Regions from separate parts of the Paenibacillus sp. JNUCC31 genome, predicted to be linked through region 3. Evidence: predicted binding sites of a transcription regulator. Region 3 holds the regulator's gene; each other region holds the start of a gene.
What was found. The regulator Rex, encoded in region 3, represses fermentation and respiration genes when NADH is low (regulators of the CRP and FNR family bind a similar motif). The targets are predictions, from matches to a motif close to TTGTGAAATATTTCACAA.
Positions count from the first base shown of each region.

Region 1 (5,227 bases), 1.2 Mb from region 3:
ATGACATTGGTTGTATGCACCAGTGGAAAGAAGAAAACGGAACAGATAACGTCGGTATGGATTTTGTTCGTGATTATAATGACAAGGAATGGATTGAGTACAGCAAAGCCACTTATGTATACGATGCTTCACTGCGCACGCCCATGGCTTACGGCATCCTCAATTTCAAGGATAAACCATCTGCCGAAGCTTTTGTTGCCGAGCAGGGTGTGGGAACGATTATGACCGCTGAAGACCTCGCCTCCCACGACTGGAAACAAAACACGGAGATGATGGATATGATGGGTGAGCACGGGCATTCCGAAGAGGGAATGAGTGAAGGCATGCACGAAGAAACACATGGGGAAAGTGAATCAACGGAAGATTCAGGCCATAAGTAATGACCAATGAAGATGGTGATACATGATGGGAGATATGCTGCAAGTAGTCCGACGAGAAGTGAAAATGGGATTTCGCAACCCCTGGGCCTATTCATTTTTGATTCTTTTCTGCGTATTTAGCCTGAGTCTGCTGATCATTAATTCTCAGAATTTTGTAGCAGGATACTCTGGCACGACAGGTTCCATGTTAAATCTTATTCTTTATCTTTTGCCGTTGATGACCCTCTTCTTGGGCTCGTTCTCGTTAACTTCTGAGAAGGAGGAGGGCAGCTGGCAGCTGTTGTCCACATACCCCATCGGCACGATGTCTTTTATTGTTGGCAAATATCTGGGGCTATCGGTTGTATTAATGACTATAGTTACATTCGGTTATGGTCTGATGGGACTTCTCAGCGGATGGTTGGACAGCCCTTTGGATGTTATGACGTACCTTTTGTTTCTGGTATTCTCCTGCGGACTGGTTCTGCTATTTCTGACTATTGCAATGTTCATCGGTTCGTTATCCAAAAATCGGTGGCAAGCGTTAACGATATCCGTGTCCGTTTGGTTTTTCGCTGTGATTGGATGGCCAACACTTCTAATCTCCGTACTGGGACTCATGCCGTATCAGTGGGTAAAACCCTTACTCACCTTGCTAACCTTCATCAATCCGGCTGAGTTGGTACGTTTGTTTGTTGTGATCAAACTTGGCGGGGGCTCAATATTGGGACCTGAATATTATCAGTGGGTAGATTGGGTACAGCCATCGAGCGGAAGCTGGATCTTTACGGGGATATGCCTGCTGTGGATTGCATGTTCGATCGTGGCGGTTTACGGGATCTGGGAAAGGGGGCGTTCCCGTGGATAACGTGGAAGCAGAGATTGTTGGACTGTGTAAATCCATAAAAAAACAACAGATTGTTGAAGAACTATCCTTTCGCGTTTCTTCCGGTCATGTGCTTGCCTTATGCGGCGGAAATGGGGCCGGAAAAAGCACCGTTCTGCGTATGCTCGCAGGTATTCTTCAACCTACCTCGGGTGAAATCATTGTAAACAAGATGCGCTGGTCCAAAGAACGAAAGCGATATTCGGAACAGATCGGATATATGCCGGATGATTATCAGTTCAACCAGGGGCTGACGGCAGAGGAAGTGCTCCAGTTCTGGGCAGCGCTACGGAAAGTACCCAAAGCACGAGTGGAGGAAGTGCTACACATGGTAGGCTTGGCCAATCTAAAAAATAAGCGGGTCACGACCTTTTCCAAAGGCATGCGGCAGCGTGTGTTATTTGCCCAGGCTCTGCTTGCCAAGCCTCCGCTGCTGATCATGGATGAGCCGACGAATGGACTGGACCCCTTCTGGATGCAAGAGTTTGCAAATCTGATAAAACAGATCAAGGAGGAGGGACATATGGTCGTGTTCTCCACCCATCAGCTTGAGATCGCAGATGATGTTGCGGATCACATTGTTTTTATGAACCAAGGACGCAATGTGGGAGATGGCTCTACTGAGGAGTTTCGTCAACAGTTCGGGTCGCTTCATGCTGCTTTTCATCATAGTCTTGGCTTAAAATGAAGGTGAATCGATTGAAACAAAAGAGTGCAAAAATACGACGTTTGATTACAATTCTTATTGGAATGGCTGCTTTGCTGATCGCAGCATGGGCAGTGTATCAGGGTACTTCATCATCCGAGCCCAAAAGAACGGGTACCATCGAAGCAGGTGCAGCAGCTCCCGAATTCACTGCAGTTAACTCAGCCGGAGAACAGGTAAAGCTCTCGGATTATCGGGGCAAGGTCGTCATGATTAACTTTTGGGCTTCATGGTGTACTCCTTGTGTGAGAGAAATGCCGATGATTAATCAGATCGCTAAGACATATCAAAATGACGTGGAGACCCTATTTGTCAATGTGGGGGAAGCGAAGGGGACGATTCATGAATTTATGGAGAAACAGCAATTCGATTTCCCTGTTATCATTGATGTAACTGGAAAAGTCTCCAGCCAGTATCGCATCACCGGGTTGCCAGCAACGATGATCATAGATCAGAAAGGCATGTTCAGCCACATTCTGTTTGGTGAGTTGACCGAGGAGATTTCCTTGCAGCAATGGCTGGAGGAGATCGTACAATAAAGGAATTGAAGCCTTGCAATACTTAAGAACAAAAGAAGTCGCTCTGTAAAAGTGGCTTCTTTTGTTTTATTTGGAGACTGCTATACGAATCGGAGCAACCGCGAACGGTTGTTCTGAACACCTTGCACCCATAGTGGAAAGAAAATGCATATCACGGTTGTGCTCAATGAATCAATAGCTCCTTAGGGTACTTTTTACGCTTTTCACCGAGTTGTCAGAAAGAGTTGATCCTTTCTTGAACATTTAGGGACGAAGACGTGTCAGCGATTGAATTGCTAACTTACAAAGATATAATAATTTTAACTATTAAGTCATTTTCAGTCCTTTGACCCTTCAGTAACAGGAAAAACAGGCTCCTCAACGCATGCTTAGTCCAGGATCAAAGCGTGCCAGCACGCAATGCTGGTTTGTAAAGTCTTCTTCATCCCTTACTTTGTGAAAAAATTCCCTTTATAAATACAAAGATGAAGGAACGCTTTATAGATGAATCCTGCACCCATCTCGCGAAGCCTATCCAAACCTGATATTGAATGTAGCCGAACGCTGGTTGACCTAATGCGAAGTAAAAAATCATTACGAAAATCGAACAGAGATTGAAAGGAGGCAGTAAAAAATGGCAATCGATACGGTGATGTGGAGCAAACTGGTGACAGGTATGACGCTCGGGTTCCACGTTATTTTTGCAACGCTTGGTGTCGGTGTACCGTTAATGATCGCTATTGCAGAGTTCATGGGGATTCGCAAGAAGGACCCCCATTACATACTGATGGCGAAGAGGTGGTCACGAGGGTTTGTCATTTCTGTGGCGGTTGGTGTGGTGACGGGTACAGCGATTTCACTGCAACTGGCCCTGGTGTGGCCGAATTTTATGAAACTGGCAGGGAATGTAATTGCACTCCCACTATTCATGGAAGTGTTTGCGTTCTTTTTTGAAGCCATCTTCCTGGGCATTTATTTGTATACGTGGGATCGATTCAAAAATCCGTATATTCACTGGCTGCTGACGATTCCAATCGTCACCGGGGCAGGCATGTCGGCTGTGTTTATTACAACAGTGAACGGATTCATGAACCAGCCTGGAGGCTTCGTCATGGAGGCAGGCCAATTCACAGCGGTTAACCCGGTACAGGCGATGATGAATACGGCAACGTTCTCCAAGGTGTTTCATGTATTAAGCTCGGCCTATTTAACAGGAGCTGCCCTGTTAGCAGGAATTGCAGCCTTTGCACTGCTGAGAAAAGGGGCTTCTGCCTACCATAAAAAAGCTTTAAACCTCATGATGGCAGTGGTTTTGCTGTTCGGCTTGCTGAACACGTTAGCAGGAGATGTGTCCGCCAAGTTCTTGGCAGAGCATCAGCCGGAGAAGCTTGCAGCGGCAGAATGGCATTTTGAGACGGAAAGCGGCGCGGATTTAATTTTATTAGGCTGGCTGAATGCAGAGCATGAAATTATAGGAGCTCTTCACCTGCCGAAACTGCTTAGCTTCCTGGCCTTTAGTGACTTTAATGCAGAGGTAACCGGACTGGAGGAGTTTCCGAAGGACGAATGGCCGCCGCTGCTCGTTCACTACCTGTTTGATTTAATGGCCGGAATCGGATTCGCTCTGCTCTCCATCTCGGTTCTGTATTTCCTGTTTGTGTTCTGGAAAAAGCGCAATGAATTGAACAAGTGGCTGCTTGGAATCATTGCCCTGGGCGCACCAATGGCTTTTCTCGGGGTTGAGCTGGGCTGGTTCTATGCTGAACTTGGACGACAGCCGTGGATTATCCGGGGATATATGCGTGTAGAGGAAGCCGCCACTTCATCACCCAACATAAGAATGATCTTTTTCTTCTTCCTGCTTCTCTACATCGTTCTGGGAGTCATGTGTGTTCTCGTGTTAAGACGGTTGTTCAACAATAATCCGGCAGAAGTCGAGATGGAGAAATGGATGAGGGAAAAGGAGAAGGAGAAGAGCAATCAGTCTACAGAAAAGGGTGAGCGTACATGATGAGTTACGAGCTGATTGGCATCTCGGTACTCTGGCTGTTCCTGTATGGCTATTTAATTGTAGCCTCCATTGATTTCGGAGCGGGCTTCTTTGCCTTCTATGCACGCTTGACGAAACAGGATCACCTGATTAATCGTCTGATCTCCCGTTATTTATCACCGGTATGGGAGATTACGAATGTATTTTTTGTCTTTTTCTACATTGGGATTGTTGGATTCTTTCCGGACACGGCCTATTACTACGGATCAGCACTGCTCGTACCGGGAAGCATTGCGGTCATTTTGCTCGCCATTCGCGGGTCATTTTATGCTTTTGAGAACTATGGTTCCAAAAATAACATTGTGTATCTGTTTCTATATGGAGCTTCGGGTTTGCTTATTCCAGCCTCATTATCAGTGGCGCTAACGCTGTCGGAAGGCGGCTTTATCGTGAAGGAGGGTTCGACGGTTTCTCTGGATTACTGGACGCTGTTCACCAATCCGTTATCGTGGAGCATCGTGGGATTGGCGATTGTGTCTGTCTTGTTCATTAGCAGTTCATTTCTGGCCTTTTATGCATCCCGGGCAGAGGATCATTCTGCGTTGAAACTGGTGCGGACCTATGCCCTGTTCTGGAGTACACCGACGATTATCATCGCACTGACTGCATTTATTTATTTGGGACAGCACAATGAGCGACATTTTCAAAATATGATGGATTTATGGTGGCTGCTTGCACTTTCCGTTGCGTTCTTCATGATTGCGATGT
Region 1 covers NZ_CP062165.1:7,030,486-7,035,712, forward strand. The annotation lists gene JNUCC31_RS30855 (nitrous oxide reductase accessory protein NosL) at 1-380, shown strand, start outside; gene JNUCC31_RS30860 (ABC transporter permease) at 406-1,227, shown strand; gene ccmA (heme ABC exporter ATP-binding protein CcmA) at 1,220-1,933, shown strand; gene JNUCC31_RS30870 (TlpA family protein disulfide reductase) at 1,945-2,490, shown strand; gene JNUCC31_RS30875 (cytochrome ubiquinol oxidase subunit I) at 3,104-4,480, shown strand; gene JNUCC31_RS30880 (cytochrome d ubiquinol oxidase subunit II) at 4,477-5,227, shown strand, end outside.
Region 1: JNUCC31_RS30875 (cytochrome ubiquinol oxidase subunit I) is a predicted target of Rex. The motif match lies at 2,924-2,941, and genes of this name have one in related genera.

Region 2 (5,227 bases), 180 kb from region 3:
AGGATAAAATCACCAAAAATATATTTGCAACAGAATATGTGTATCATAGCATCAAATATGACAAAACAGTAGGGGTTATTGAAGATAACGAATACGAAAGCTTCCAGAAAATTGCGGAGCCTGTCGGCATCATCATGGGGATTACCCCGGTAACCAATCCGACATCCACCACGATGTTCAAAGCATTGATCTCCATCAAAACACGAAATCCGATCATCTTCGGTTTCCACCCATCTGCACAGAACTGCAGCCGCGAAGCTGCCAAAATCCTGCGTGATGCAGCAGTGAAGCATGGCGCTCCAGCGGATTGCATTCAGTGGATCGATGATCCTTCTATGGATCGTACAAACGCCTTGATGAATCATAACGACGTGGCGCTCATTCTGGCGACAGGCGGATCAGGCATGGTGAGAGCTGCATACAGCTGTGGTAAACCGGCACTGGGCGTAGGGCCAGGGAACGTACCTTGCTTTATTGAGAAAAGTGCAGATATCAACCAAGCAGTAACGGATCTGATTTTGTCCAAATCGTTCGATAACGGCATGATCTGTGCTTCCGAGCAAGCAGTCATTATCGAAGAGCCGATCTTCGATCAGGTGAAAAAGAAAATGATTGCGAATGGCTGTTACTTCGTTAACAAGGATGAGGCAGCAAAACTGACCGCAGGAGCGATTAACGCTGAAAAATGTGCGGTTAACCCTGCCATTGTTGGTCAATCCGCAGTCACTATCGCACAAATGTGTGGTATTGAAGTTCCAGCAGGCACCAAAATTCTCGTAGCCGAGATTGAAGGGGTAGGTACGAAGTTCCCATTGTCCGCTGAGAAACTAAGTCCGGTACTGGCTTGTTACAAAGTGAAAACGGCGGCTGATGGAATTGAGCGTGCAGCAGAAGTGGTTGCTTTTGGCGGCATGGGTCACTCCTCGGTTATTCATTCGACGAACGAAGAAGTGATTAACAAATTCGCAGATCGTCTGCAAACCGGACGGATTATCGTGAATTCTCCTTCCACACACGGCGCCATCGGTGACATCTACAATACCAACATGCCGTCACTGACACTGGGCTGCGGATCGTATGGACGTAACTCGACTTCTTCGAACGTAACGGCTGTGAATTTAATCAACGTGAAAAGGGTGGCTCGCCGTACCGTGAATATGCAGTGGTTCAAAGTGCCGAACAAAGTCTACTTCGAAAAAGGTGCAACACAGTATCTTGCCAAAATGCCGGACATCACTCGTGTAGCCATTATTACGGATGCCATGATGGTCAAACTCGGTTATGTAGAAAAAGTAGAGCACTATCTGCGTCAACGTCAAATGCCGGTAGCTATTGAAGTGTTCTCTGACGTAGAACCCGATCCATCGACAACAACAGTAGACCGTGGTACGGAAATGATGCGCCGCTTCCAACCAGACTGCATTATCGCACTCGGCGGGGGATCACCGATGGATGCCGCCAAAGCGATGTGGTTGTTCTACGAATATCCGGACACAGACTTTAACGACTTGAAGCAAAAATTCATGGATATTCGCAAACGGATCTACAAATATCCGCGTCTCGGTGTAAAAGCGAAATTCGTAGCGATCCCGACAACTTCGGGCACAGGTTCGGAAGTAACATCGTTCGCAGTTATTACAGATAAAAATCAAGGCAATACGAAATATCCACTGGCAGACTACGAGTTGACACCAGACGTGGCGATCGTGGACCCGGAATTTGTATACTCTCTGCCGAAAACCGCTGTCGCGGACACAGGTATGGACGTACTGACTCACGCCATTGAAGCATATGTATCCGTCATGGCAAATGACTACACAGATGGTCTGGCGATTAAAGCCATCCAACTGGTGTTCCAATACCTGGAGCAATCGGCGTTACAAGGTGACAAACTGGCACGTGAGAAAATGCATAATGCTTCGACGATTGCCGGTATGGCTTTTGCCAATGCATTCCTGGGCATTAACCACAGTTTGGCACACAAATGGGGCGGTCAGTACCATACAGCACATGGACGTACCAATGCGATCCTGATGCCACACGTCATTCGCTATAATGCGAAAAAACCGACCAAATTTGCATCGTTCCCGAAATATTCGCACTTTGTGGCAGATGAGCGTTATGCAGAAATTGCCCGCATTCTCGGATTGCCTGCACGTACGACAGAAGAAGGGGTTACCAGCCTCATCAATGCCATTCGCAAACTGAACAAAACATTAGGTATTGAAGAGTCGTTCCAGGAAATCGGATTTGATGCCAAAGACTTTGAAGCACATGTGGATTATCTGGCAGACCGTGCCTTCGAAGATCAATGTACAACAGCCAATCCAAAAATGCCGCTGGTGACTGAACTGGCAGATGTATACCGCAATGCTTTCTACGGAAAGTTTGAATAACGAATAAGACTAAGCCTGCCTTACGGCAAGAGAATCAGGGTTCCCCAAGATGGGGAGCCCCGATTGCCGTCCTTCCACACGATAACGAAGAGGGCAGAAATAACCTGAAAAAGCGAAGCGTTCACCTTTATCACCGGATTTTCCCTTTTTGAAAGGGAATCAAAAAAATCTGGGGATAACAGCGATTGGAAGGTTGTTCTGCCACGCAGTGATCCTGTGTAAAGCTTCAATTTCAATGGGACACAGCGCAGGTGGAGTGAGTTAGTTCACTGACTTTGTGATAAAAATCACAGAGTGTGAAAGAACGACGACGTATACTGAAAGTGTAAGAAAAACATTCATTCCGCGGTTCCGGTTCCCAAGTAGAGAGAACGTGTTCCGGCTTATATGTGAAATTAATCACATTAATCGCGGCTCTGGGCACACAATGATACGAATGAAGCAACATGTTATGTGTCCAGAAATCCAAATTAGTGGAGGGATTACGATGTCGGTGATTGAAAAAGATGTCAAACAACAAACAGGCTGGAGAAACTTTACCAAAGGAACATGGACCAAATCCGTCGATGTGAATGATTTTCTGACTCACAACCTGTCACCTTATTACGGTGACGAAGCATTCCTTACAGGGGCAACCCAGAATACAAAAGAATTATGGGATATTGTATCTGATCTGACCAAAAAAGAACGTGATAACGGCGGCGTCCTTGACGTTGATGTGAACACACCAGCTACAATCGTTTCACACCAACCAGGATATCTGGATCAAACCAAAGAGCAGATTGTCGGCGTTCAAACGGATGCCCCATTCAAACGTTCCATTCAACCAACAGGCGGAATCCGCATGATGATTGATGCATGTGAAGCATACGGCTTTGAATTGCCTCAAGGCGTCATTGATATATTTACAAATATTCGTAAAACACATAACCAGGGTGTGTTCGATGCTTATACTTCCGAGATGCGTGCAGCTCGTAAAGCGGGAATCATTACAGGTCTGCCAGATGCGTATGGCCGTGGCCGGATCATCGGTGACTATCGTCGGGTAGCTCTCTATGGCGTAGACTTCCTGATTCGGAATAAAAAAGGCGAACTGAATGCACTCGAAGTTGATGTGATAGATGAAGATGTCATTCGTCTGCGTGAAGAACTGTCCGAACAGATTCGTGCATTGCAAGAATTGAAACAATTGGGCGAAATGCACGGTTTCGACATTTCCTTGCCAGCCACAACCGCAAAAGAAGCGTTCCAATGGCTCTACTTCGGTTACCTGGCTGCGATCAAAGAGCAAAACGGTGCGGCGATGTCGCTCGGACGTGTCTCTTCTTTCCTGGATATTTACATCGAACGTGATTTGCAAGAAGGCTTGCTCACGGAGGAACAGGCTCAGGAGTTGGTTGACCATTTTGTCATGAAACTGCGGATCGTCAAGTTCCTGCGTACGCCGGATTATAACGAGTTGTTCAGTGGAGACCCAACATGGGTAACCGAATCCATTGGTGGTATGTCCGTTAACGGTGAAACCCGTGTTACGAAAAACAGCTTCCGTTTCCTGCACACCCTGAACAATCTTGGTCCTGCACCAGAACCAAACTTGACTGTGCTCTGGTCCACCAAGCTTCCGGAAGCGTTCAAACAATACTGTACGAAAGTATCCATTGAAACGAGCTCGATCCAGTATGAAAATGACGATCTGATGCGTCCAATCTATGGAGACGATTATGGTATTGCCTGCTGCGTATCCGCCATGAAGATCGGAAAACAAATGCAGTTCTTCGGTGCACGTGCCAATCTCGCCAAAGCATTGCTGTATGCAATCAACGGTGGTCGTGACGAGAAATCGGGGGCTCAAGTGGGTCCTGAATATCCGGCAATTACAAGCGAAGTACTGGATTACAATGAGGTCATGAAACGTTTCAAACCGATGATGGAGTGGCTTGCCAAACTGTATATGAACTCGCTCAACGTCATTCACTACATGCATGACAAATACAGCTATGAGCGTATTGAAATGGCACTGCATGACCGCGATATCGTACGTACGATGGCTTGTGGTATTGCCGGTCTCTCGGTTGCAGCAGACTCTCTGAGTGCAATCAAGTATGCTAAAGTCAAACCAATCCGCAACGAACAAGGCATCGCGATTGATTTTGAAATTGAAGGCGACTTCCCTTGTTACGGTAACAATGAAGACAGTGTCGACAGCATCGCGGTTGAACTCGTGGAAAGCTTCATGGGCATGATTCGCAAACACAAAGCATATCGTAATGCGATTCCAACGCAATCTGTACTGACCATCACATCCAATGTTGTGTACGGCAAGAAAACAGGTACAACACCGGATGGACGTAAAGCAGGCGAACCATTTGCACCAGGAGCGAACCCAATGCATGGTCGTGACAAAAAAGGTGCGCTGGCATCTCTGGGTTCTGTAGCCAAATTGCCATATGAACACAGTCTTGATGGTATTTCCAATACCTTCTCCATCGTGCCAAAAGCACTAGGTAAAGAGGAGAATACACGTAAATCCAATTTGACTGCGATGCTGGATGGATACTTTGGTCAAGGTGCACACCATCTGAACGTAAACGTATTTGATCGTCAGCAGCTGATTGATGCGATGGATCACCCGGAAAACTATCCGCAACTAACAGTACGGGTATCCGGTTACGCGGTTAACTTCATCAAGCTGACACGTGAGCAGCAGCTCGATGTCATCAACCGGACGTTCCATGGTTCCATGTAAATGAAATTGAAATGAGAAAGCCGCCCGGAAAGACAGACTGAACCACATATTAAACGCACAGCGGATGCGGATACAGAAAGGAAGA
Region 2 covers NZ_CP062165.1:823,050-828,276, reverse strand. The annotation lists gene adhE (bifunctional acetaldehyde-CoA/alcohol dehydrogenase) at 1-2,396, shown strand, start outside; gene pflB (formate C-acetyltransferase) at 2,884-5,142, shown strand.
Region 2: pflB (formate C-acetyltransferase) is a predicted target of Rex. The motif match lies at 2,784-2,801, and genes of this name have one in related genera.

Region 3 (5,227 bases):
ATCTGCCCAAATCAACATCTGGCTGCAGATCGAGTTTCAACTGTACATCATTGCGGTTAATAGATAATTGAACGTCATTGACTCCGTCGTATTGGGTAACCATCTTTTCAATAGGGCTCTGCAAAGCCACATGACGATACACAAACCAACCTCCAAACAACAAGACGGCTGAAATGACGGCAGTTAAAGCAATAGGCAATACTTTTATCTTCAAGTGAGTTACCCTCCTATATGTTGGCTCATCCTATAGCTTGTAGCCAAGAATATGAATATGTGTACGTAATATCCTGTGATGTGCCTAACAGGATTTATTTGTGTATGATGTATCCTTGAGTACATATTCGAGTATATCACATCGTATATACAATATCTAAGGCGAAAATATGAATAAATTAATAATTTTAACTATTCAAATCCAAAATGATCAAGAAGGTAAGCCAAAGAACCGGTTCAGTCGGGTTTCCGTCTGCCGGCTCTTTGCATGTGCTTTTTTTAGACAATAGTAAACCTGCTGCCTATTCTAGCTATTCGGGATGGTATAGACCAGATCAACCTGTTCACCGTTACTAAAACGATAAAAACGGTAGTAATTGTGAGTGCCATCCTTATAGTACACTTGCCATACATAGATTCCATTCACAACGCCTGGCATGATTCGCTTGATCTCCCCACCTGGGACTTCAGAGCTGAACCGATTTCGAATCTGAGCTTCAGACATGCCGTTTTGCAAGAGTTCACTGTGTACTGCATTGGCCCCCGTCACAGGCTTGTTATTTCCATCAAACTTGATCCATACCACGACACTCTGGTTATCCTTATTTTTGCCGATCAGGGTCCAGTATATGTTGTCTCCGCCGTCTTTCTGACCCCATACATACTTCCGCAGGTCTTCATATGACGTTATCCCAAGCTGGTCTTGTGCCGCCTGTATGGCCAACGCCTCTTCCTTGCGCTGATCCTGGGTAACATAGACATAATAACGCTGAAGACCAAACAGAATCAGAACCAGGAGCAGCAGCGAAATCCATATCCACTTCTTTTTTTTCTTCAAAAGCCGAACTTCCTTTCCCCTATGACGCTGCAATCCTGAAATTAACGAGCGAGCAGACCGTCAAATGCAAGCTGAGACTCATGCAAAATGCGCTCTTCGTCCATGGTAAGACATTCGCCATGTTTGACCACTTGTTTGCCATCCACCCATACATGCTCCACATCTTTGGCTGATGCCGAGTAGACCGTGTGGGAAATCAGATCGGTATGTGGATAGAAATGGGCCTGTTCGATGTTAAGTGCGATGAAGTCAGCCTTCATGCCTGCTTGCAGAGCGCCTGTATTGTTCAGGAAAATGGATTTGGCACCATATGAAGTTCCGAGCTGCAGCGCTTCCCCGGCTGGAACGGCCGTTGGGTCACCGGACACACCTTTGTGAATCAATGCAGCCAGTCTCATCTCTTCAAACATATCCAGGTTATTGTTACTTGCAGGTCCGTCTGTTCCCAGGGACACGGTCACACCTGCTTTCAGCAAGTCAGGTACACGTGCAACACCCGAAGCCAGCTTCAGGTTACTGCCTGGATTGTGGGAAACGGCTACATCATGCCGTGCGAGAATCTCGATCTCCTCATCATTCAGATGCACGGCATGGGCGACCAGGGATGGACGTGAGAAGAAACCCAATTTCTCCAGATGTGCGACAGGACGAAGACCATAGTCGGTTACATTCTGCTCCACTTCACGAAGTGTTTCAGACATATGGGTATGCAAAGGCAGATTCAGGTCATGTGCAACCTGTACCAGCTTCTCTATGTAGTCTGGAGGACAAGTATAAGGGGCGTGTGGAGAGATTACGGTGGTAATTCTTCCGTTTGCTTGTCCATTCCATTGACGTGCAAATGCTGCGGACTCTTCCAGTTTACGCCGTTGTTCTTCTTCTGAGCAAAGTCCGATTACGCCACGTGCCAGAGCAGCCCGAACGCCGGATTGTTCCACTACTTTCGCAACCTGATCCATATGATCATACATATCGAGGAACGCCGTTGTTCCGCCTTTCAACATTTCAAGCACGGAAAGTGATGTGCCCCAATATACGTCTTCAGACGTCATTTTGGCTTCCATTGGCCACATTTTCTCCTGCAGCCAAACTTGTAGCGCCAGATCGTCCCCGTGACCTCTCAGAAGCGACATCGCTGCATGACCATGCGTATTGATCAGACCCGGCAGGAAGAGCAGTCCTTTTCCATCCACCTTTGTCAGACTTTCGTCTCCTTCCGGCAACGTCTCACCAATATGCACAATCTGGTCATTCTCTACGACCATATAACCGTGAACCACTTTCCAATTCGCACCCTCGCTAACAGCAAATTTGCCGTTATGAATAACCCATCTATTTCTCGTCATCTTCCTCGTCGTCCTTTCCATTCTCCAAGTAATAAGCCAAACTAAGCAGATCCGTCGTAAAATCGGCATGATGAATGCGAATATGCGGCGGGGTTTTGAGGATGGTTGGTGCAAAGTTCAGAATCGCTTCAATTCCAGACTCAATCAGCTGATCCGCAACATTTTGGGCTTCCGTGTCGGGAACAGTGATAATTCCGATGCGAATGTTATCCTTTTTGATCGAATCTGTTAATTCATTCATCGGCTGTACCGTCAGGCTGTTGATTTGACTTCCAATCTTCGGACCATAGGCATCAAATACAGCAACAATCTTCATGTTGTCTTTCAGATATGCGTTGTAATTGGACAATGCATGTCCCAGATTACCGGCTCCAACAAGAGCCACATTAATCTGCTGGTCTATCTTTAAAATATGACGAATTTTTTCGATGAGATATGAAACGTCATAACCGATGCCTTTACGGCCAAAATCACCGAAATAAGCCAGATCCTTACGAATCTGAGCTGGATTCAGATCCAGCCTTAGTCCAAGCTCTTGAGAAGAAACCGTAGTGACTTCGCGCTGATGCAATTCATTTAAGTAGCGCAAATAAACGGGCAAACGTCGCACCACGGCTTCCGAGATTTTATCTGATTTCATTCATTGCTCCCCCTTACCAAGGCCACGATAGATAGATGAAAAGATGAGCATCCTGCATAAATCAGTTCATACGAAAAGAAAAGTAAATATACAGAATGCTCTAGTTATATAAATGATAATTGCATTACTTCAAATTCATGAAACAAATGAATGATCTAATCAATTTTACCGCTGATCACTGGCTTCATGCAATGATGTAGTGAGCACGAGGTATCTCTAGTCTGTTATTGTTGTTCCCCGGCTGGCTTATCGAGCCATTCCGTAATTCGCGGAACCATCTGTTCCGCAAGCATATGCTCCATTTTGGGTCCTGGTAATGAATATAAAAAGTACTTGCCATAATAGGCTTCAATGACGCGTGTATCGTATACGATCACGATGCCTCTGTCTTGACCTGTGCGAACCAGCCTACCGAAACCCTGTTTGAAACGAATGACCGCTTGCGGCACAGACAGCTTCATAAACGGATTTTTCTTCTGTTCTTGCAAAAGCTCACTCTTCGCTTCCACCAATGGATGATTCGGCGGTTGAAAAGGAAGTCTGACAATGGCTAGACAAGTCAATGCCTCTCCCGGAATGTCCACCCCTTCCCAGAAGCTGCTTGTGCCAAGAAGCACCGTAGCTTTTGCGTCCTGGAACCGGCGTGTCAATTTGGATCGGCTGCCGCTGTCCACCCCTTGGCCCAATAATGATATATCGTTGCCGGACAACGCCTCTTTGAGTGGATCATAGACCTGTCGCAGCATGCGGTAGGATGTAAACAGCACCATCATGCGGCCACGAGTGGCAATGGCCGTTTCCGCGAGTGAGTGTACAAGCATATCCACAAAGTGGGCATCACCAACACTGCCCTTCACGCTCGGGAAATCACGTGGAATAACGAGCAGGGCCTGTTCACGATAGTTGAAGGGTGACGGCAGCATGGACGTCAACAGACGGTTATTCTCGGAAGCTTCCTGCAAGCCAAGCTGCTCAATCATGAATTGAAATGATTTGTCAACCGAAAGCGTAGCCGATGTAAGCACAACGCTTTTCTTTTTATCAAAGAACATTTCTTTTAATTGTGCACTGACATCTACAGGAACAGCATACAATTGCAGCGATTTACTGCGGAATTGGCCGCTGGCTTCCATCCAATAAACGGTTTTGGTATCATCCATCCGCATGAAGAAACGCAGATTATCCTTGATCGTTGCCAAGTCCTTTAGCAGACCAGAGATATCCGTAATCAAACTATCGGACTGATAATCATCCTGATCTTCTTTCACTTCAAGCAGCAACTTGTCACCCTTACGGATTAAGTCACCCAGGGTTACATAAATCTGGTTTTCAGCCTCCTGCAGTTCCTGCCATTTGGCTGGTTTTTGCGAAGGCTTCAGTCGAAGAGAAAACTGTCCTGTCTCGCCTGGAGAAGCATCAGATCGTTCAGGCAACAAGCCGAATAAAGTATCGCTCAATCGATCCCACATCTCTTTGACTTCAACCGCAAGCGGGAACATCTGATCAATCATGGAACCCCATTGTACCGAGTTTTCATGACCCGACAATTGGGAACGAAGCATGGGAAGTTGGCCGTTGCGGCTATCTTTAAACAGCCGGGTCAGTGTATGAACCAACGTGAAATATTTCATATGCAAACCAAGATGCTTACCCGCCACGTCCTCCAAATGATGTGCTTCATCAATCACCAGACTTTCGTAGGCTGGCAGCAGTTGATGCGCTGCTTTGACATCGGTAAACAATTTAGAGTGATTCGTAATGACGATATCGGATAACCCTGCTTCATGTTTGGCCCGATGATAGAAACATTTGCGGAACCAAGGACAAGAACGTCCAAGACAAGACTCGGACTCACTCTGTACTGTCTCCCAGAAGTCACCTCCGCGTCCGCTGAGATTGAGTTCCTCATCATCACCTGTCTCCGTCTGAGTAAGCCAAACGATCATCTGAGCCGCTGTGAAGTAGTCCTCTTTGGGTGTAGCAAATTCGCGCTTATTGATTTTGTGCTCAAATTTGCGCAGACACAGATAATGCCCACGTCCCTTGAATACAGCTGCCTTAAAAGGGAAGGGAACCACTTGGGTGAGCATGGGAATATCCCGCTCTCTCAATTGCTCCTGCAGATTGATGGTATGCGTGCTGACCATGACTTTCTGTTCTTGCTTCACACTTTCATAGATGGCAGGCAGC
Region 3 covers NZ_CP062165.1:641,231-646,457, forward strand. The annotation lists gene JNUCC31_RS02590 (hypothetical protein) at 1-214, opposite strand, end outside; gene JNUCC31_RS02595 (cell wall elongation regulator TseB-like domain-containing protein) at 521-1,051, opposite strand; gene JNUCC31_RS02600 (amidohydrolase) at 1,093-2,397, opposite strand; gene JNUCC31_RS02605 (redox-sensing transcriptional repressor Rex) at 2,384-3,037, opposite strand; gene dinG (ATP-dependent DNA helicase DinG) at 3,262-5,227, opposite strand, start outside.

Region 4 (5,227 bases), 570 kb from region 3:
GGCACCGATACTGAATATCAGAATGATGCCAAGACCTACATAAGCACCAGCCATCAAGGCTGCAACCATGTAACGTGGCAGGCTGGCATTCATTTGATCCCGTTTTTTTACTGCAGCTTCAATAATGCCTTCAACATTGGGTGTATACATGACGATTTCCTCCATTTGGTGCATCTATCGTTGACAGTGAAAATATATAGCTATATAGCGATCCAAACCTGCCCGTTCTCGATTTTCACAGGATACATCCGCACTTGGCCCTGATCGGGGGCCTGCACAAGACCTGTGTTCAGATCGATTTTCCAATCATACAGTGGATCGTACAGATCATACCCGGAGACCATCCCTTCTGCCAGCGGTCCACCTTTGGGATGGGGACTACGATTTTCTGCGGCGAAGATGGTGCCATCAGAAGTCCGAAATACGGCCAGTGATTGGCCTTTGACCTCAACGACTCTGCCAATCTGAGGCAGGAATTCTTCAATCTCTCCGGCAGGATAGTAGATGGCAGATTGCTGTGTTGTCATATGAACAACTCCTTCATTTTCAAATTACCTTACAGAATCAATTAAGATAAATCATAATGGCCGAGAAAGGGGGCTATGGTCGAGCTGTCACTTCTATGCCATGGAATAGTTTGTTCTGGCCTTCCTCGTTACGCAGTGCTTTTTTCCAAGGGTCTTCCACTTGCTCAAGAGCGAATTCGATTCGTCCCATAAGTGCCTTGCGCTCTTTCACATCATCGACCACAACGGCTCGAATCTGCTCCAGACCCAGACGTTCCACCCATTCGGAAGTCCGCTCCAGGTAATTGGCTGTCTCCCGATAATGCTGCATGATTGCTCCGCAAAGCTCAACTAATTCTTCATCAGTCTTCACCTTGCACAGGGAGTCAGCGAGTCTGGCCTTGATGCCACCGTTACCGCCAATAAATATTTCCCAGCCGCCGTCATTACCTACGATACCGATATCTTTCGTACACGACTCCGCACAGTTACGAGGACAACCGTTCACGGCATATTTGAACTTGGCAGGCAGATCCAGACGTTCGAACTTGCGCTCGAGCAGAGCGCCCATCGCCATGGAATCCTGTGTGCCGAAGCGGCAAAATTGTGAACCGACGCATGTTTTGACCGTTCTCAGTGACTTGGCGTATGCGTAGCCTGAAGGCATATCCAGCTCAGCCCACACGTTGGGCAGATCTTCTTTTTTGACTCCAATCAGGTCCAGACGCTGACCTCCTGTTACTTTGACGGCTTTTACATCGTATTTGACCGAAATGTCAGCAATGCGTTTCAAGTCTTCCGGTGTTGTGACCCCGCCATACATGCGCGGTACAACGGTATATGTGCCATCTTTTTGAATATTGGCGTTCATGCGTTCGTTGACAAAACGGGACTCCTTTTCATCCACATGGGTATCTGGTGCAATCATGCCAAGGTAATAGTTAATGGCCGGGCGGCATTTGGAACATCCTTCGGGCTGGCTCCATCCCAGCACATTCATGACCTCTTTGGTCGTTTGCAATCCTTTTTGTTTAATCTCGGATACAATTTCATCCCGATTGAGGGAGGTGCAACCACAGATTCCCTGTTTGGCACCTGTTGTGAAGCTGTCTCCAAGCACATATTGCAAAATTTGTTCAACAACCGGTTTACAGCCGCCGCAGGAGCGGGTTGCACCCGTACAGGCTTTAATTTCGTCTACGCTGGTTAATCCTTGATTCGTAATGGCATCGACAATGGTTCCTTTGGTTACTCCGTTACATCCGCAGACAATTTCGTCTTCTGCCATGGTTTCCACGGAGGCAGCCTTTTTGTGCCCGCCACAGCCTGTACCCATCAGTGAAGCATACAATTCATCGGTCATTTCGGCTTGTTGTTTGATCAACTTCTGTAATTCTGCAGAATCCGTAATGTCACCAAAGAGTACGGCACCAACTAAGATATTATCCCGAAGAAGAATTTTTTTGTACGTGCGTTTCCAGTCATCCTTATGCGCAATGACCGTATGTTCGGGACTGTCGATGAATTCACCGGTCGAAAAGACGTCCACGCCCGAAATTTTCAATTTGGTGGATACAACAGAACCTTCATAAGGAGCGGTCTCCACGCCGCATATATGTTTGGCCAGAATCATGCCTTGTTCGAATAGTGGGGCAACAAGGCCGTAACATACACCGCGATGTTCAGTACATTCCCCGACGGAATACACGTTCTCCAGTGAAGTTTGCATATAGTCGTTCACCACAATGCCCCGGTTAACTTCCATGCCGCTTTCACGAGCTACATCCGTGTTGGGTTTGATGCCTACGGCCATAACAACAAAATCGGTGTTCAGCACGGAGTCATCGGCAAAACGAATACCTTCTACCCGTTCGCCACCAAGCAGTTCTGCGGTTTGTGCACCCATCTTGAACCGGATGCCCTGACGTTCAAGTTCGGCTTTTAACATCGCGGACGCCTGCGGATCAAGCTGGCGTTCCATCAGATCCTGCATCAAATGCACAACTGTGACTTCCATCCCTAGCTGTACCAACCCTTTGGCAGCTTCCAGGCCTAGAAGCCCGCCCCCAATGACAGCCGCTTTTTTGTACTGTTTCGCAGCTTCCAGCATGACGTTACAATCGGCTATATCCCTGAACCCAACAACCCCTTGTTTGTCATGACCGGGTACGGGAAGAATGAAGGAACTGGAGCCGGTTGCGATGATGATTTTGTCGTAAGGGAAGCGTTGGCCTTCTGCAGTAACGACTTCATGGGTCTCGGAATCAATCCGTGTTACGGTTGTACCTGTATGGAGGGTAATACCATAATCCTCATACCAATGCAGATCATTGAGCACAATATCATCAATTGTTTTGCTGCCTTCCAGCACATAGGACAGCATAATCCGGTTGTAATTGGGATAGGGTTCAGTACCAAAGACCGTAATGTCGAACCGTGAGCTCAATTTTAAAATTTGTTCAACTGTACTGATGCCTGCCATACCGTTACCGATGATGACTAATTTTTCCTTATTTCCGTTCATGTGTGTATGCCTCCTTGAATGGACACTTTACAATACCATCATTTTTAGTGGTTTATATTTGAAGTATAACGTCTAATGCTGACAGAAAATGTGATTAATTTCACTAATAAGGATAGAGGCATCACAAATTAAAAAGTGTGATCCCTGTCACGGAAACTTTTTTTAAGTATGTATAAATATCAATGCATATCAGAAGGGTATAGAGACTAAAAGTTAAATATATGAGAAATGCGAACTATTGTTCTTGTTTTATTTTCGTTGTAATATCGGAAGTGGGCGGTTTATGTTCCCTATTTCTTTGAAAGGAAGTTTTTGCACCATGATGGGAAGATCCCACCTGATTATCGGGACCACAGTGTCCCTCTCTGTTTTGCAATTGGCTGGCATGCCCGTTACTGCACCAGCGGTTACCGTGGCCCTGATCGGTTCGCTGCTGCCAGACATTGATGAGCCCAATTCGCTATTGGTATCAAAGGCATTGCCGAACAGCCTCATCCGGTTATTACAGACAATCCTGCTACCAGTCGCCGTATTTGTGTACTTCTATGTACAGGCAAAACCATGGAATCTGCTGCTCGCCATTCTGATTGCAATGGTATCTTTCCTACCATCCCGTTCCCTGCGCAAAGTGTTGATGTTTGCGATCGGATTGGGACTCGTCATCTATGGTCATGCATTCGCACCCTGGAATCTGATCACGGGCAGTTTGTTAATGCTGTGCACGACGTTAACCCACAGAGGTTTAACACATACCCTTTATGGAACCGTCGTATGGGCTGGATTGCTCTATAGCACTACGCATCAGCAGGGACCAGAGATTTGGGTAGCTGGAGGTACGGCGTACGCCATGCACTTATTAGCTGATTCATTGACGAATCGCGGGATTCGTCCTTTCCCACCGCTCAAGTGGCGTATACGGGCCAATCTGATGAGTACAGGAACCAAACATGGGACCGTTGTGGAAAATGTCTGCATTGTACTGGCTCTCATTTTGGCCTGGATTGCATTCTCCCCTTTATTTCTGTGAAATCTCAAAAATACCAGTCCTCTTGCAGGACTGGTATTTCTTTTGTTCATATCCATGGCTGTAATCAATATGGAGAGGGTCATGTGGTTCAGCTCTTTGTGGGTGTACTCGACAAACCTTCAATATCTGTTGAACCAAATACAAACAACATTACAAGGATAACTACAATTATCAGTTCGGCAAAGCCGGTTCCGTCAAAGTCAGACATCATTCCAACCTCATTTCATAATATCTAGGAATTCATTCTTTTCTGGAAAGCTTGCATCACGTCATCCAAAGTCATATCTCCATTCTGGTTCATGAAATCGACCAGCTTATCCGTGTTAGTTGATGTCATATTTTGCAGCGTTTTATATTTTCCGGTCAACTCGACCACCAATGTTGCTTCTCTAAACAACGTAACGGCATCCACTCTTAATTTCCCGCTCACCAGCAAGGCTGCGACGATAATTTCCAGGTTCTTTCCTTTAAGGTTGCCATTGAGAAGGGTGTTGGCAGCATTTGTTTTGGTGGAACCTTTATTCGATTTTCCGTTCCTTCTCATTGCCATAAAAAGGTCCCCCGCTTGTTTTTTTAGTTCTTCTCTTGTAGTAATATCTTATGATTCTTTTCTATATATGTTCTAGCTATTAAACTAGTTGAACCCAAAAAAGAGATATCCTGATGTATCAGGATATCTCTTAAATTCATATATTCATTTCAATGAAGGTTAAGCTATGAAGTGCATGTAGCTCAAGCTTCACCCTAGAATCCACAATTACGCATTTTCAATAATCGTATTTAGTGTGGTCTGATCCAGACCCTTCACCAGTTTCACGAGCAGCTCTTTGGCTGCATCATAGTCATCCGTGTGAATGATGGAAGAAGAGGTATGAATGTAACGGGCACAGATCCCAATTACCGTTGAAGGTACACCAATACCACTCATATGAACCGCTCCGGCATCCGTACCACCGGGAGAGATGAAATATTGCATTTTGATCTGATTGGAAGAAGCGGTATCTTGAACATATTCCACGATGCCGCGGTGGGTGAACATGCCCGGGTCGAAGATTCGCAGCAAAGCGCCCTGCCCGATATGCCCAAAAGACTGCTTATCTCCTGTCATATCATTTGCCGCACTGCAATCCAGTGCAAAGAAGATATCTGGTTCAATCAGGTTGGCAGCAG
Region 4 covers NZ_CP062165.1:1,216,226-1,221,452, reverse strand. The annotation lists gene JNUCC31_RS05325 (formate/nitrite transporter family protein) at 1-150, opposite strand, end outside; gene nirD (nitrite reductase small subunit NirD) at 201-527, opposite strand; gene nirB (nitrite reductase large subunit NirB) at 601-3,030, opposite strand; gene JNUCC31_RS05310 (metal-dependent hydrolase) at 3,350-4,057, shown strand; gene JNUCC31_RS05305 (hypothetical protein) at 4,290-4,607, opposite strand; gene JNUCC31_RS05300 (M42 family metallopeptidase) at 4,815-5,227, opposite strand, start outside.
Region 4: nirB (nitrite reductase large subunit NirB) is a predicted target of Rex. The motif match lies at 3,119-3,136, and genes of this name have one in related genera.